Regions from separate parts of the Anaerocolumna chitinilytica genome, predicted to be linked through region 1. Evidence: a T-box and tRNA genes for the amino acid it is inferred to sense, from the RefSeq annotation. Region 1 holds a T-box; the other holds one or more tRNA genes.
What was found. The T-box of region 1 lies ahead of bsdcttw_RS03940 (valine--tRNA ligase). A T-box ahead of a tRNA ligase gene usually reads a tRNA of that ligase, here a tRNA-Val.

Region 2: it has a tRNA-Val gene. The T-box ahead of bsdcttw_RS03940 (valine--tRNA ligase) is inferred to sense a tRNA for this amino acid. The anticodon was not compared.

The regions. Positions count from the first base shown of each region.
Region 1 covers NZ_AP023368.1:897,495-905,189, forward strand. Annotated here, with positions in the region: gene bsdcttw_RS03925 (DUF5716 family protein) at 1-1,185, shown strand, start outside; gene bsdcttw_RS03930 (hypothetical protein) at 1,205-2,038, shown strand; gene bsdcttw_RS03935 (hypothetical protein) at 2,066-3,241, shown strand; T-box leader at 3,288-3,503, shown strand; gene bsdcttw_RS03940 (valine--tRNA ligase) at 3,684-6,341, shown strand; gene bsdcttw_RS03945 (hypothetical protein) at 6,767-6,910, shown strand; gene bsdcttw_RS03950 (tetratricopeptide repeat protein) at 6,986-7,695, shown strand, end outside.
Region 2 covers NZ_AP023368.1:11,001-18,695, reverse strand. Annotated here, with positions in the region: gene namA (NADPH dehydrogenase NamA) at 70-1,110, opposite strand; tRNA gene bsdcttw_RS00095 (tRNA-Lys) at 1,517-1,589, opposite strand; tRNA gene bsdcttw_RS00090 (tRNA-Phe) at 1,622-1,694, opposite strand; tRNA gene bsdcttw_RS00085 (tRNA-Met) at 1,744-1,817, opposite strand; tRNA gene bsdcttw_RS00080 (tRNA-Tyr) at 1,848-1,929, opposite strand; tRNA gene bsdcttw_RS00075 (tRNA-Thr) at 1,958-2,030, opposite strand; tRNA gene bsdcttw_RS00070 (tRNA-Val) at 2,043-2,115, opposite strand; tRNA gene bsdcttw_RS00065 (tRNA-Asp) at 2,130-2,203, opposite strand; rRNA gene bsdcttw_RS00060 (23S ribosomal RNA) at 2,254-5,168, opposite strand; rRNA gene rrf (5S ribosomal RNA) at 5,557-5,674, opposite strand; rRNA gene bsdcttw_RS00050 (16S ribosomal RNA) at 5,864-7,397, opposite strand.

The sequences.
Region 1 (7,695 bases):
CCGGAATCGGTTTCCTTATGTACAGGTAATAATCCATACTTCTTTCCGGCAGTGATTGGTGTAAAGCCAGGGGGCAAAGAGTGGGTATTTGGGGAAGAGGCCTTGGAATTACAGAAGAAGGGCATGTGCCAGGCAGCAGGCAATTTATATCAGATAGCAGTACAGGGCACTGAGACGGTATTCTATGACAAAGCTTATACCGCAGCTTATCTGCTGGAAAAGCTTTTTCGCAAGTGCCTTACCTGCGTAACGTTAAAATTTCCGGGAGAAGGAATATCCAAGCTTAATGTCACTGTCAAAGAGCTAAATGATTCAGTAAGAGCAGTATTACAAGAAGCTTTCGCTAACCTTGGGCTAAAAGAGGATAGATTATCCCTTCAAAGTCATTCATTAAGTTACGAATACTATGCTCTGAATCAGAAAAAAGAGCTTTGGAGCAATGATATCGGATTATTTCATATGGACGAAGAGGAATTTCAATACAAGCAGATTAGTATCAGCCGTAAGTTTACACCGATACCTGTTTGTGTGAGCCAGAAAGATTTTAATGATGTATTAAGTTATGAAGAGGTATTAAAGGGAGATAAGGAACGGTTGGAGTACTGCTTTTTAAATCTTGCGAAAAGTATTTTGCATAAACAGCTAGTTACGACTATCTATGTTACCGGATGCGGATTTGAAGGGGATTGGGCTGATAATGCATTAAAAGAATTATGCGTGGGCCGAAGGGTGTTCAAAGGACAGAACCTGTATGCAAAGGGAGCATGCTATGCGGCAAAAGAAAAGAAAAATATAGAAGAAGGGAAAAGCGGAGAGTTTCTTTTCCTGGACTCCGACCAGATTACTTCTTCAATATCGCTGGAAGCTATAAAAGGAGAGACGTCTTGTCAGATACCTCTATGGGATGGATATAAACCCTGGTTTGATGGAGGTCTGACCCGGGAATTTATTCTGACAGAAGATAATAAGCTGACAATACTGGCAAAGGACTTATTTACCCTAAAAAAGGAGTATCATGAAATTACCCTGGATGGGCTGGAAGTCAGATCGGACAAAACCACCAGGATTGAAATTTCAGTTTCCTTTAAAGATAGCAAGACAGCTCTCGTTCATATAAGAGAAAAAGGCTTCGGTCAGATGATTCCTTCTCTGGGACTGAGCTGGGAGAGTGAAATAAAGCTATAGGAAGGGGCATAACTATTTTATGGGAATACTATTCGTTTGTGAAGAAAATAAAGCAAAGCTTCCTTACCGCTTTATGGTAACTGATACTAGTATTTTTACAGCGGAAGAACTTTTTTATTATATCTATCATAATTTTTTTCTTTTAACCGATGAATTATATGATGAGATTTTTTTGACTTGGCTGGAACAAGAATTACAACTAAGTGAGAAAGCAGCTGGAATAAGAGAAATTAAAAAAAGCTTTTCCGGATATGATGCATTAATAGAAGCAGCTTCCATTCTTCTTTCAGAGGTTAATATATATACCCCTGATGAAGTGAAGGAGTTTTTGATACGACAGAGAGAAAGAAAGAATGTATCTCCTTCAGAATTAGCCTTAAAAAGAGCAGAATCTTTTCTTGACCATAACAGATACTATGAAGCAGGAAGAATTTATGAAACCTTGTTAGCGGGAGATGTAATGAATGCTGTTGTAAAAGAAGAAGCCGGAAGGCTCTGGCATAACCTGGGTGTCTGCAAGCTTTATACGGAAGGCTTCAAGGAAGCCGCGAAGCATTTTAAACGAGCTTACGAGATGACGGGAGAGGAAGTGTCGAAAAGGCAGTATTTGATTTGCTGTATTCTTTGCGAAGAAGAATCTTCCCTGCAGAGCGAGGAAGGAATAGAGGAAGCTTATATAGAGGATATTAGAAAAGATATTCAAAATAGTATAATACAGTATAACTCTTCAACAGAGTATCAGAGACTTGAAGAATTAAAGGAAGTTAAAAGCAGTGGTAATTTAGTAGAGTTCGTGCAGGGAGTCAAGGAATTGATAGAGGCTTATAAAAAAGAATTCCGGTCGGAATTTTAGGCAGCACAAGCACAGAGGAGAACAGGCATGGCGTTTTGGAAGCGTAAAAATAAAGGTAAGGACAACCTAAATAAGGATGAGAATCTTTCGGGGCCAGCGGGACTTACTGCCCAGTTAACGGAAGCAGACTACCGGACATTAAAGAGAAGCTTTATTGAAGAAAGCTGTGACCAGGTTGTGGAAAGTACACTTCAGGGTCAGGAGTTGAAGGCAGAATTTCAAGCGGTAACAGCCTATATCAGCGATATTCAAAAAATCGAAGGCCTTAATCGCGAGGATAGGGAACTGGTGAATGACCTTGCCAGAAAAATAATCACCCTGTCAAAAGACCGGGAAAGATATAAGAAGGGTATCAGGAAGATTAAAGATACTCATTATCTGAACATGGCAAAGTTTGAAGAGAGCGTGCCAAGAGATTTAAAGAAGATGAAATACTGGGAAGAATACAGCGTCAATATTCAAAATGACTTTAAGTATCTGGAGAGTGAAAAAACCGCTCTTCACCACCAGATATTGGAGGTGGAATCAAACCAGAAGACCCTTGGTACCATAGGAATTACCACCTGTATACTTTCTGTACTGCTATTCCTGGTGTTCATATGGATAAATAGGAAGGCTGGCGCTAATATGCAGCTGCCCTTTATGCTGACCATAGCCATGGATGCCGCCGCAGCCGCTTATATTTTTCTGCGTTCTAAGGAAAACAAAAAAGAAATGGCAGAAACAGAAAAGAAATTAAACCGGGCCATTCTTTTATTAAATAAAGTACGTATCAAATATGTTAATAATACCAATGCTCTGGATTATTGCTACGCAAAGTATTTGGTAGACAGTCAGGCTAAACTTGAAATAATGTGGGAACAATACCAAAAAGAAAAAGAAGATGAAAATCAGTATAAATTAAGCAAAGATCAGTTGGAGTATTATAAAAAGGAATTAATTGCCCGTTTAAAGGAGGCCAGAGTAACCGACGCGAAAATATGGATCCACCAGTTGGAAGCGCTTCTTACCCCGGCAGAAATGGAAACAGTAAATACAGCACTCATTGAGAGAAGGCATAAGGTTAAGGAACAGATCGATCAGAACAGTACTCTGAAAGATAAATGTATAGAAGAAATAGAAAAATTTACAAAAGAAAATGAAGAAAACAAGATTTATGTAGCTGAGCTTCTAAAAAAGAAGGGAATCGCTCTTGACATATAGACAAAGTTTTCATATGATATTCATAGTTGTTGTATAATCGAATAATGCAAATGTTATGATGGAGAGGATTAGATAGGTAAGTGTACCAGAGAGGACAGTTCATAGGCTGAAAGACTGTTTTACTTACTGCTTGTTGAAGGTAGCTCCTAAACTGTGTCTTTGAAGAAGAGTAGGAGATACCGGGAAATCCCGTTACAGAGTAAAAGGCAGCTTATTTATTTTGCTGTAAATAAAGGTGGTACCACGGTTCTTCGTCCTTTTTGGCGGGGAACTTTTTTTATTGTCCGGAATGAACAGGAAAGGGCAGTTAAAATAGCAAAATCAGCTTGGTTAATCCCATAAACAGATGGATAAGAATATCGAGAATCAGAAAGATTAACACCCATTAAGCAAATTCTATAGGTTAACAAAAATAGTATGAAGTAAAATCAGGAGGAAGAAAATGAAGAAAGAATTGGAAAAAACCTATAATCCTGCGGACATTGAGGATAGACTCTATTCCAAGTGGATAAATAAGAAATATTTTAAGGCGGAAGTGGATAGATCAAAAAAACCTTTCACAATCGTAATGCCTCCCCCAAATATTACAGGACAGCTTCATATGGGGCATGCACTGGATAATACCATGCAGGACATCCTTACCAGATTTAAAAGAATGCAAGGCTTCAATGCGCTTTGGCAGCCGGGAACGGACCATGCCAGCATTGCTACAGAAGTAAAAATTATAGAACAGTTAAAAAAAGAAGGAATTGACAAAAAAGACCTTGGCCGAGATGGTTTCTTAGAGAGAGCCTGGCAGTGGAAAGAGGAGTACGGCGGACGTATCATCAGTCAGTTAAAGAAAATGGGCTCTTCCTGTGACTGGGACAGAGAACGTTTTACAATGGATGAAGGATGTTCCGAGGCAGTAGAAGAGGTATTTTTAAGACTTTATGAAAAAGGCTTGATTTATAAGGGCTCCCGTATAATTAACTGGTGTCCGGTATGCAAGACCAGTATCTCTGATGCTGAGGTGGAGCATGAGGAACAGGCAGGTCATTTCTGGCATATTCTCTACCCCATAGCAGGAACAGAAGATTTTCTGGAAGTTGCCACTACCAGACCGGAGACCATGCTGGGAGATGTTGCGGTTGCAGTACATCCCGATGATGAACGTTATAAAGCTTTAATTGGAAAGAATGTTATTCTGCCCTTCTTAAACAAAGAAATTCCTATAATTGCGGATACCTATGTAGATAAGGAATTCGGAACAGGTGTTGTAAAAATAACTCCCGCTCATGACCCCAACGATTTTGAAGTTGGCAAGAGACATGGTCTGGAACAGATTAATATTATGAATGATGACGCCACTATCAACGAAAAAGGCGGTAAATTCGCTGGTATGGACCGTTATGCAGCCAGAAAGCTTATGGTAAAAGAGCTGGAGGAAATGGGCCTTTTAAAGAAAGTGGAAGACCATACCCATAATGTTGGTATCCATGACAGATGTAATACAACAGTAGAACCGCTGATAAAACAGCAGTGGTTTGTTAAGATGGATGAGCTGATTAAGCCTGCAGTGGAGGCGGTTAAGAGCGGTGAAATTGCTTTTGTACCGGAGCGTTTTGATAAGATCTATTTTAACTGGACGGATAATATCAGAGACTGGTGTATTTCCAGACAGCTTTGGTGGGGACACAGAATACCTGCCTACTATTGCAAGGAATGCGGTGAGGTAATCGTAGCAAGAGAAATGCCGGATGTGTGCCCGAAATGCGGTCATACCCACTTCAGGCAGGATGAGGATACGCTGGATACCTGGTTTAGTTCCGCCCTCTGGCCTTTTTCCACCCTGGGCTGGCCAAAGAAGACGGAGGACCTTGATTATTTCTATCCTACCAACGTATTGGTAACCGGCTATGACATTATCTTCTTCTGGGTAATCCGTATGGTATTTTCCGGCTATGAGTATACCGGAAAAGCTCCTTTTCAGAAGGTGCTTATCCACGGACTTGTAAGGGATTCCTTAGGCAGAAAGATGAGCAAGTCCTTAGGAAATGGTATTGATCCTCTTGAAATTATTGATAAATATGGAGCAGATGCGCTGCGTCTAACTTTGATAACCGGAAATGCTCCCGGTAATGACATGCGTTTTTATTTGGAAAGAGTGGAAGCCAGCAGAAATTTTGCCAATAAGGTATGGAATGCCTCCCGCTTTATTATGATGAATCTGGAAAAGGCGGAAAGCGAAGGAAAAGAAGAAATTCACCTGACTCAAGCAGATAAATGGATACTTTCAAAATGCAATACGTTAGTAAAAGAAGTAACCGAGAATATGGAGAATTTTGAGCTTGGTATTGCAGTTCAGAAGATATATGACTTTATCTGGGAGGAATTCTGCGATTGGTATATAGAGATGGTAAAACCCAGACTTTACAGTGATACCGATGAGACAAAGAGTGCGGCAATTCATACTTTAAAACAAGTGCTTATAACCTCCTTGAAGCTGCTTCATCCTTATATGCCCTTTATCACGGAAGAAATCTATTGTACCCTGAAAGAAGCAGAAGGAAAAGACGGAGAAGATGTCTCCATTATGATAGCTGACTGGCCTGTTTTTGATGAAAAGCTTGGCTTTACCCAGGAGGAAGAAGCCGTAGAATTAATAAAAGCAGCCGTAAAGGGCATTCGTACCGTTCGTACCGGAATGAATGTTCCGCCGTCAAAGAAAGCATCTGTTATTATAGTGACAGAGAGCGGCAGAATTGCCGAAATCTTTGAGAACAGTAAAGCTTTCTTTGCAACCCTTGCCTTTGCTTCAGAAGTTAAGATTCAAAAGGATACCGATGGAATTCCATCTGATGCGGTAACAGCACTTATACCGGAAGCAGTTATATATATGCCTTTTGCTGAACTTGTAGATATCGAGAAGGAGATCGAAAGATTAACCCAGGAGAGAGAACGTCTTAAAGGGGAATTAAACCGTGTTACCGGAATGTTATCCAATGAGAAATTTGTAAGTAAAGCACCGGAAGCAAAGATTCTGGAAGAAAAGGAAAAGCTGGCTAAATATACTCAGCTTATGGAACAGGTAGAGGAACGCCTTAAAACTCTGAAATAAATAGCAGCAAACCCACTAAAATGGCAGCAGTTATTCCTAGAAGGTAAAATTACGCCAAACTCGCATCAAAGTTATGGAATATGTAACACTGTGCGCTCAAAGATGGTATAATTTAACCTAGTCATAACTGCTGCCTTTTCAATGTCGTAGATTTTTATTATATAAATATACTTGATTTTTAGCCATATTATGGGTAAGATAATGTTAATAGAGAAGTAAACAGGAGGATGTTTTTCAACATCTTGATTTAAGTACGTTTCAGGTTGAGTGTAACTTATAGAGCGCATCACACAATTTTCACTTTGATTTTAGTATACACGAAAGCACATTACATGGAAGGTTAGGTTGAAAAGACAAAAGACAGTTTTCAACTGCGGATTCAGGAATATAAAATCGAAGATTTAATATTCACGAAAGGGGTTAATATGATTAATTTTGATGAAGAAATCGCCAAATTCCAGCCAAGCCTTGAGGTCGATCAGGCGGAAGAGGTAATACACAGCAATGACTTATCTGATATAACAGATATTATTAAAACGATGCTGAAGGAAATTAAGGATAGAAAATAAAGGAAAGGAAGCCACGAAAAGCAAATCCACTTTTGATTCAATGAACATTGTTCGGGATAGTGGCGGGAAAAAAACATGATATGTCCTGCATGTAACAAGAGCATACAGAGTAAGAATAACCGCTGTGAACACTGCGGTGAAGATATCACGGTTTATAAAAAAGTGAATATGATATCAAACAGGTATTACAATGAGGGGCTTGCGAAGTCAAAGGTGAGAGATCTATCCGGAGCTGCCGTTCTGCTTAAGAAAAGCCTTGAATTAAATAAAAGAAATACCGAAGCCAGAAATCTGCTGGGCTTAATTTACTATGAGATGGGTGAATCGGTAGCTGCTTTAAGTGAGTGGGTTATCAGTAAACATTTTCAGCAGGAGAGTAATGATGCAGACCGTTATATGGAGCTGGTACAGGCTAATCCAACAAGACTTGAGAACCTGAATCAGACTACTAAGAGATATAATGCTGCTCTTTTATCGGCAAAACAAGGAAACGAAGATTTGGCTATTATTCAATTAAAAAAAGTAACCAGTTTAAATCCTCATTTCGTTAAGGCACTTCAATTATTAGCACTTTTATATATGAAGACCGGTGAGATGGAGAAGGCACTAAAGAATCTGACGAAGGCAAGTAAGATTGATGTTTCCAATACTACCACCCTTCGTTACCTGAAAGAAATTAATTCCCTCATGAATACCTCAGAGGAAGAGGGAAAAACAGAAACGAAAGAAGAGCGTAAGGTCAGAACGGAACCAGTTGCCTTTTCTCACGCGCCTTATAAAGAAGA
Region 2 (7,695 bases), 890 kb from region 1:
TCATTTATAGAAAAATATTTAATTTGATATACTTATAAAATTAATATAGTGAGGCTGTCTTATTCTAAATTAATGATTACTACGAATATAAAATCCTCTTTTATATTGCTCTGGATAAACATTATCAATTTTGTTTATATAAGCAGTATTAAGCACCCAATATGGATTTCTTAACAATTCTCTCCCAATAGCAACTAAATCTGCCCTATTATTATTTAATATCTCTTCTACCAGATCAGGATGATTAATTAATCCAACTGCTATGACCGGGACCTTACAATTTGCTTTCAGAAAACTAGCAGCTTCGACCTGATATCCAGGATATAACTTAATTGGTGCTGTCACTACTCCTCCGGAACTCACATGAAGTATATCAATATAACCTTTAACTTCATGGACAATCTCAGCCATCTGACTTGGAGTCATTCCCTCCGGATGATAATCATCCGCTGACACTCTGACAATAACAGGTTTTTCTTTCGGCCATACTTTATGGATTTCTATTAGTATCTCCTTTAAAATTCTTGCCCTGTTAGAAATACTGCCTCCATAGTTATCTGTTCTTTTATTAGATATGGGTGATAAAAATTCACTTATAAGATATCCATGGGCAGCATGAATTTCAATTGCGTCGAACCCTGCCTTCTCCGCTCTTTGTGCTGCGTCTTTAAAAGCCTTTATTATCTCGGTGATCTCAGTAACTGACAATTCGTGAGGTACGGGGCTGTTCTCATCAAAGGGAATAGCACTGGGGGCAAGAATAATATCATTCTTAACGGTAGACTTTCTTCCTGCATGTCCAAGTTGTATTGCTATTTTACTTCCTTGATCATGGCAGGCTTGTACTATTTGCTTTAATCCTGATATCTGCCCGTCTTCCCAAATACCTAAATCTCTTTCCGTAATACGGCCATTAGGTGTAACTCCTGTTGCTTCTACAATAATTAAGCCAACACCACCAACAGCTCTGGTAGTATAATGTGTAAAATGAAACTCGTTAGCATATCCACTTTCATCAGAAGAGTACATACACATAGGCGGCATAACTATCCTATTTTTAAGTTCCAAAGCTTTTACTTTATATTCATTAAATAGTTGTATAATAATCACCTCCAAATCCAGATATTAATATATAAATCCATCTCCTATAATCAATAATCCATGATAATATACTGATTGAACAGTATTACTTATTCTTCTAATGAATTATCCTAATTAATTATACTCTACCATTATATACAATAACATTCTGTTTTTTCAATTCTTTTTTGAAGAAATACTATCTTAATGATAATTACTTTTAATTTAAAATTATACAATAATTCAAAACCTGGTTTTATCCACATATATATTGTATTTCCTTTATCTTGTTAACAAATTTTAAACATATAAAAGAAATTGTGAATAAAAACTATTTTTATCTATGTCAATTACATTTTTTTAACTAGTCTTAGTGTAAAAATGATATAAAAAAAGCACCTACATACTAAAAAGTAATGTAAATGCTTTTATTTTATGAGACATCCGGGATTCGAACCCGGGACACCTTGATTAAAAGTCAAGTGCTCTACCGACTGAGCTAATATCCCATATTTATCAGAATTAAAATTCCAATAAAAAATGCCCAGAGCCGGAATCGAACCAGCGACACGAGGATTTTCAGTCCTCTGCTCTACCGACTGAGCTATCTGGGCAAGGCCTACTTCATTAACTCAATTAATTGAAAACCAAACAGTTTTCAGATTGCGGGGACAGGATTTGAACCTATGACCTTCGGGTTATGAGCCCGACGAGCTTCCAGACTGCTCCACCCCGCGACATTATTTTATAATTATTTTTGGAACAAATGGATGGAGAAGGATTCGAACCTTCGAAAGCGTCGCTAACAGATTTACAGTCTGCCCCCTTTGGCCACTCGGGAATCCATCCATATTTTTTTAAAGTGTTTTCACACTTAAGCCGACGATCGGACTCGAACCGATAACCTGCTGATTACAAGTCAGCTGCTCTGCCAATTGAGCCACGTCGGCGTTTTAGGTAAATGGGACCTATAGGGCTCGAACCTATGACCCTCTGCTTGTAAGGCAGATGCTCTCCCAGCTGAGCTAAGATCCCATATTTATTACCAACGACCCAGAAGGGACTCGAACCCTCGACCTCCGCCGTGACAGGGCGGCGCTCTAACCAACTGAGCCACTAGGCCAATACTTGACAAACACTAGCACATTAAATCATCCAAATTTAAACCATTTTTAGGTCAAGCCCTCGACCTATTAGTATTAGTCAGCTACATGCATTACTGCACTTCCACCTCTAACCTATCCACCTGGTAGTCTTCCAGGGGTCTTACTAGCTTACGCTATGGGATATCTCATCTTGAGGGGGGCTTCACGCTTAGATGCCTTCAGCGTTTATCCCTTCCCGACTTGGCTACTCGGCCGTGCACTTGGCAGTGCAACCGATACACCAGAGGTCAGTCCAACCCGGTCCTCTCGTACTAAGGTCAGCTCCTCTCAAATATCCTACGCCCGCGCCGGATAGGGACCGAACTGTCTCACGACGTTCTGAACCCAGCTCGCGTACCGCTTTAATGGGCGAACAGCCCAACCCTTGGGACCTAATACAGCCCCAGGATGCGATGAGCCGACATCGAGGTGCCAAACCACTCCGTCGATGTGAACTCTTGGGAGTGATAAGCCTGTTATCCCCAGGGTAGCTTTTATCCGTTGAGCGATGGCAATCCCACTTTATACCACCGGATCACTAAGTCCTACTTTCGTACCTGCTCCACCCGTCGGTGTCGCAGTCAAGCCCTCTTATGCCTTTGCACTCTTCGGATGGTTTCCGTCCATCCTGAGAGGACCTTTGAGCGCCTCCGATACCCTTTCGGAGGCGACCGCCCCAGTCAAACTCCCCACCTGACATTGTCCACCAGCCAGTTCATGGCTGCATGTTAGAAACCCAATACTGCAAGGGTGGTATCCCAACATCGGCTCCACGGCAACCGGAGTTACCGTTTCATAGCCTCCCACCTATCCTGTGCATGCAATACCGAATCCCAGTATCAAGCTAGAGTAAAGCTCCATGGGGTCTTTCCGTCCTGGCGCAGGTAACCAGCATCTTCACTGGTACTTCAATTTCACCGGGTGCATTGTCGAGACAGTGCCCAAATCATTACGCCTTTCGTGCGGGTCGGAACTTACCCGACAAGGAATTTCGCTACCTTAGGACCGTTATAGTTACGGCCGCCGTTTACTGGGGCTTAAGTTCAACGCTTCGGATTGCTCCTAACATCTCCCCTTAACCTTCCAGCACCGGGCAGGCGTCAGCCCATATACTTCACCTTACGGTTTTGCATAGACCTGTGTTTTTGCTAAACAGTTGCTTGGGCCAATTCTCTGCGGCCTGTATTTCTACAGGCACCCCTTCTCCCGAAGTTACGGGGTTATTTTGCCGAGTTCCTTAACAATGCTTCTCCCGTCGGCCTTAGGATTCTCTCCTCATCCACCTGTGTCGGTTTACGGTACGGGCTTATAAAAAGCAATAGCGGCTTTTCTTGGCAGTGCCTTCATCAGCTTCCCTACTTTAAATTTCGGTCCACATCACGTCTTCCCATTATGGAACGGATTTTCCTGCTCCACTGGTACCTCGCTTGTACCGGGTCTTCCTCTCCCGGCTCTGACTTCGTCTCTGCGTCCCCACAGTTCTGTTTTTATAAGGTACAGGAATTTCAACCTGTTGTCCATCGACTACGTCTTTCGACCTCGCCTTAGGTCCCGACTTACCCAGAGCAGATCAGCTTTACTCTGGAAACCTTGGATATTCGGCCTGAAAGATTCTCACTTTCATCTCGCTACTCATTCCGGCATTCTCTCTTCTTATCCCTCCACGGCTCCTTACGGTACCGCTTCATCAGTCTTAAGAATGCTCCTCTACCACTGCAGTTCAACTGCAATCCACAGCTTCGGTGTCGTGTTTTAGCCCCGGACATTTTCGGCGCAGGACCTCTCGACTAGTGAGCTATTACGCACTCTTTTAATGTGTGGCTGCTTCTAAGCCAACATCCTAGTTGTTTTCGAAATCCCACATCCTTTTCCACTTAACACGCACTTTGGGACCTTAGCTGGTGGTCTGGGCTTTTTCCCTTTTGACTACCCAACTTATCTCGTGTAGTCTGACTCCTAATCATCATCTGTATGGCATTCGGAGTTTGATAATCTTCGGTAAGCTTTGACGCCCCCTAGGATATTCAGTGCTCTACCTCCATCAGACTAAATTAAGGCTAGCCCTAAAGCTATTTCGAGGAGAACCAGCTATCTCCGGGTTCGATTGGAATTTCTCCCCTACCCACACCTCATCACCACCCTTTTCAACGGATGTGTGTTCGGTCCTCCACCGCCTTTTACGGCAGCTTCAACCTGGACATGGGTAGATCACCCGGTTTCGGGTCTACATACATTGACTACGTAATCAAAGATTACACGCCCTATTCAGACTTGGTTTCCCTTCGGCTCCGAACCTTTAGTTCTTAACCTCGCCAATGAATGTAACTCGCCGGACCGTTCTACAAAAAGTACGCGGTTCCACTCGTATGGTGGTTCCACAGCTTGTAAACACAGGGTTTCAGGTTCTCTTTCACTCCCCTCCCGGGGTTCTTTTCACCTTTCCTTCACAGTACTATGCACTATCGGTCACTAAGTAGTATTTAGCCTTGGGGGGTGGTCCCCCCGACTTCCCACAAGGTTTCTCGTGTCTCGTGGTACTTCGGATCCCGCTCGCTGACTTCCGGTTTCGCATACGAGGCTTTCACTCTCTTTGGCTGGCTTTCCCAAAACCATTCTGCTACCTTTCATCTCACTTATTGCGGTCCATTACCCCAGAGGATAAATCCCCTGGTTTAGGCTCTTTCCATTTCGCTCGCCACTACTTTGGAAATCGAGTTTTCTTTCTCTTCCTCCGGGTACTTAGATGTTTCAGTTCCCCGGGTTCCCTCTATTAAGCTATGTATTCACTTAATAGTAACGGAGGTCTTCTCCGTCAGGTTTCCCCATTCAGAAATCTGCGGGTCAAAGGATATTTGCTCCTCACCGCAGCTTATCGCAGCTTATCACGTCTTTCATCGGCTCTTAGTGCCAAGGCATCCACCCTGCGCTCTTATTAGCTTGACCTATGATCTATCCGTTAGGATATAATCTCGCCTGCCTAGCGTAGCAGGTTTTGGTCTGTTTAAAATTGCTTATTTGGATGTCGTATTAATCTTACTATATATTACTATATATTTCAGATTAACGTTTTCTAATTAAATTAGAAAATTTATTTAATGTGTAGTTGTCAATGTACGAGACTGATTGCATGGTCTAAGACCATACTATTTAACCAGTCATTACATATAAGTTATTTAACTTATATCTAATCACTGGTTAAACAAGTAAATTGATAATTCAATTTAAATGTTTCACACACCAGTAAAATCTATTGGAACAGTTCTCACTGTTATTTTCAATCTTACTTTATGATTAGTACCTTATATAATTGCTCAATATCTTTTGTTTTATAATCCGGCAGCCACCTGCTCTCCCATACCGTTTCCAGTATAGTACCATCGGCCGCTTATGTCTTAACCATCGTGTTCGGGATGGGAACGGGTGTGTCCCATAAGCGCATCGCCACCGGAAATCTTTTGCTATCTTTCCAGTCAGGTCTTTTATCTTAACAAAATCTCTTCTGTCTGTCAACCTGTTTCTTTTTGGAATTTTTCTGTCCTCTTCAGCTTATATTTCTGTTCGCTGATTTCAGACTTGCAGTTTCATCAGAAACCGCTTTGATAACTCAACAGTAAAACAACCCTTACTTACTTCCTTAGAAAGGAGGTGATCCAGCCGCACCTTCCGATACGGCTACCTTGTTACGACTTCACCCCAGTTATTGAACCTGCCTTCGGCTGCTCCCTCCTTACGGTTGGGTCACAGACTTCGGGCATTTCCAACTCCCATGGTGTGACGGGCGGTGTGTACAAGACCCGGGAACGTATTCACCGCGACATTCTGATTCGCGATTACTAGCGATTCCAGCTTCATGTAGTCGAGTTGCAGACTACAATCCGAACTGAGATGACCTTTTTGGGATTTGCTCCACTTCACAGCTTCGCTTCCCTTTGTAGTCACCATTGTAGCACGTGTGTAGCCCAGATCATAAGGGGCATGATGATTTGACGTCATCCCCGCCTTCCTCCAGGTTATCCCTGGCAGTCTCCCTAGAGTGCCCGGCCGAACCGCTGGCTACTAAGAATAAGGGTTGCGCTCGTTGCGGGACTTAACCCAACATCTCACGACACGAGCTGACGACAACCATGCACCACCTGTCTCCCCTGTCCCGAAGGAAAGGTCCCGTTACGGACCGGTCAGGGGGATGTCAAGACCTGGTAAGGTTCTTCGCGTTGCTTCGAATTAAACCACATGCTCCACCGCTTGTGCGGGTCCCCGTCAATTCCTTTGAGTTTCATTCTTGCGAACGTACTCCCCAGGTGGAATACTTAATGCGTTTGCGACGGCACCGAAGGTCTTTTGACCCCCAACACCTAGTATTCATCGTTTACGGCGTGGACTACCAGGGTATCTAATCCTGTTTGCTCCCCACGCTTTCGAGCCTCAACGTCAGTTACAGTCCAGTAAGCCGCCTTCGCCACTGGTGTTCCTCCTAATATCTACGCATTTCACCGCTACACTAGGAATTCCACTTACCTCTCCTGCACTCTAGCAACATAGTTTCAAATGCAGTCCCGGGGTTGAGCCCCGGGCTTTCACATCTGACTTACATCACCGTCTACGCTCCCTTTACACCCAGTAAATCCGGATAACGCTTGCCCCCTACGTATTACCGCGGCTGCTGGCACGTAGTTAGCCGGGGCTTCTTAGTCAGGTACCGTCATTTATTCGTCCCTGCTGATAGAGCTTTACATACCGAAATACTTCTTCACTCACGCGGCGTCGCTGCATCAGGGTTTCCCCCATTGTGCAATATTCCCCACTGCTGCCTCCCGTAGGAGTTTGGGCCGTGTCTCAGTCCCAATGTGGCCGTTCACTCTCTCAAGCCGGCTACTGATCGTTGCCTTGGTAGGCCGTTACCCCACCAACTAGCTAATCAGACGCGGGTCCATCTTACACCGATAAAATCTTTTCACACCACTCCATGCGAAGCTGTGCGCTTATGCGGTATTAGCAGCCGTTTCCGGCTGTTATCCCCCTGTGTAAGGCAGGTTACCCACGCGTTACTCACCCGTCCGCCACTAAACAAGCAAGCTTCCATCCGAAGACTTCCACTTACAAGTTCCGTTCGACTTGCATGTGTTAAGCACGCCGCCAGCGTTCATCCTGAGCCAGGATCAAACTCTCAAATTAAAGTTTAATCATTTTCAGAATTAACATTGGCTATTCAAATCTAAGATTTGACAAGTTAATTTCCGTCGTCTATGGTGTTACCCACAAACGTTTACTGTTTTTAGGTTGTATCATTTCTGATACGGTTCTTTTTGATTGATTTTCGATACTGTCATTTCTTATAAATAAGAAACAATATTCTCTTCTATCTCTCAATGAAATTTTAAAGAAAATTTCAGGGTTGTTTCACTGTTCAGTTATCAATGTTCTGTATTGCTTTGCGTTAATTCCTTTATCTGTTAACGCGTCAGCAAAAGGT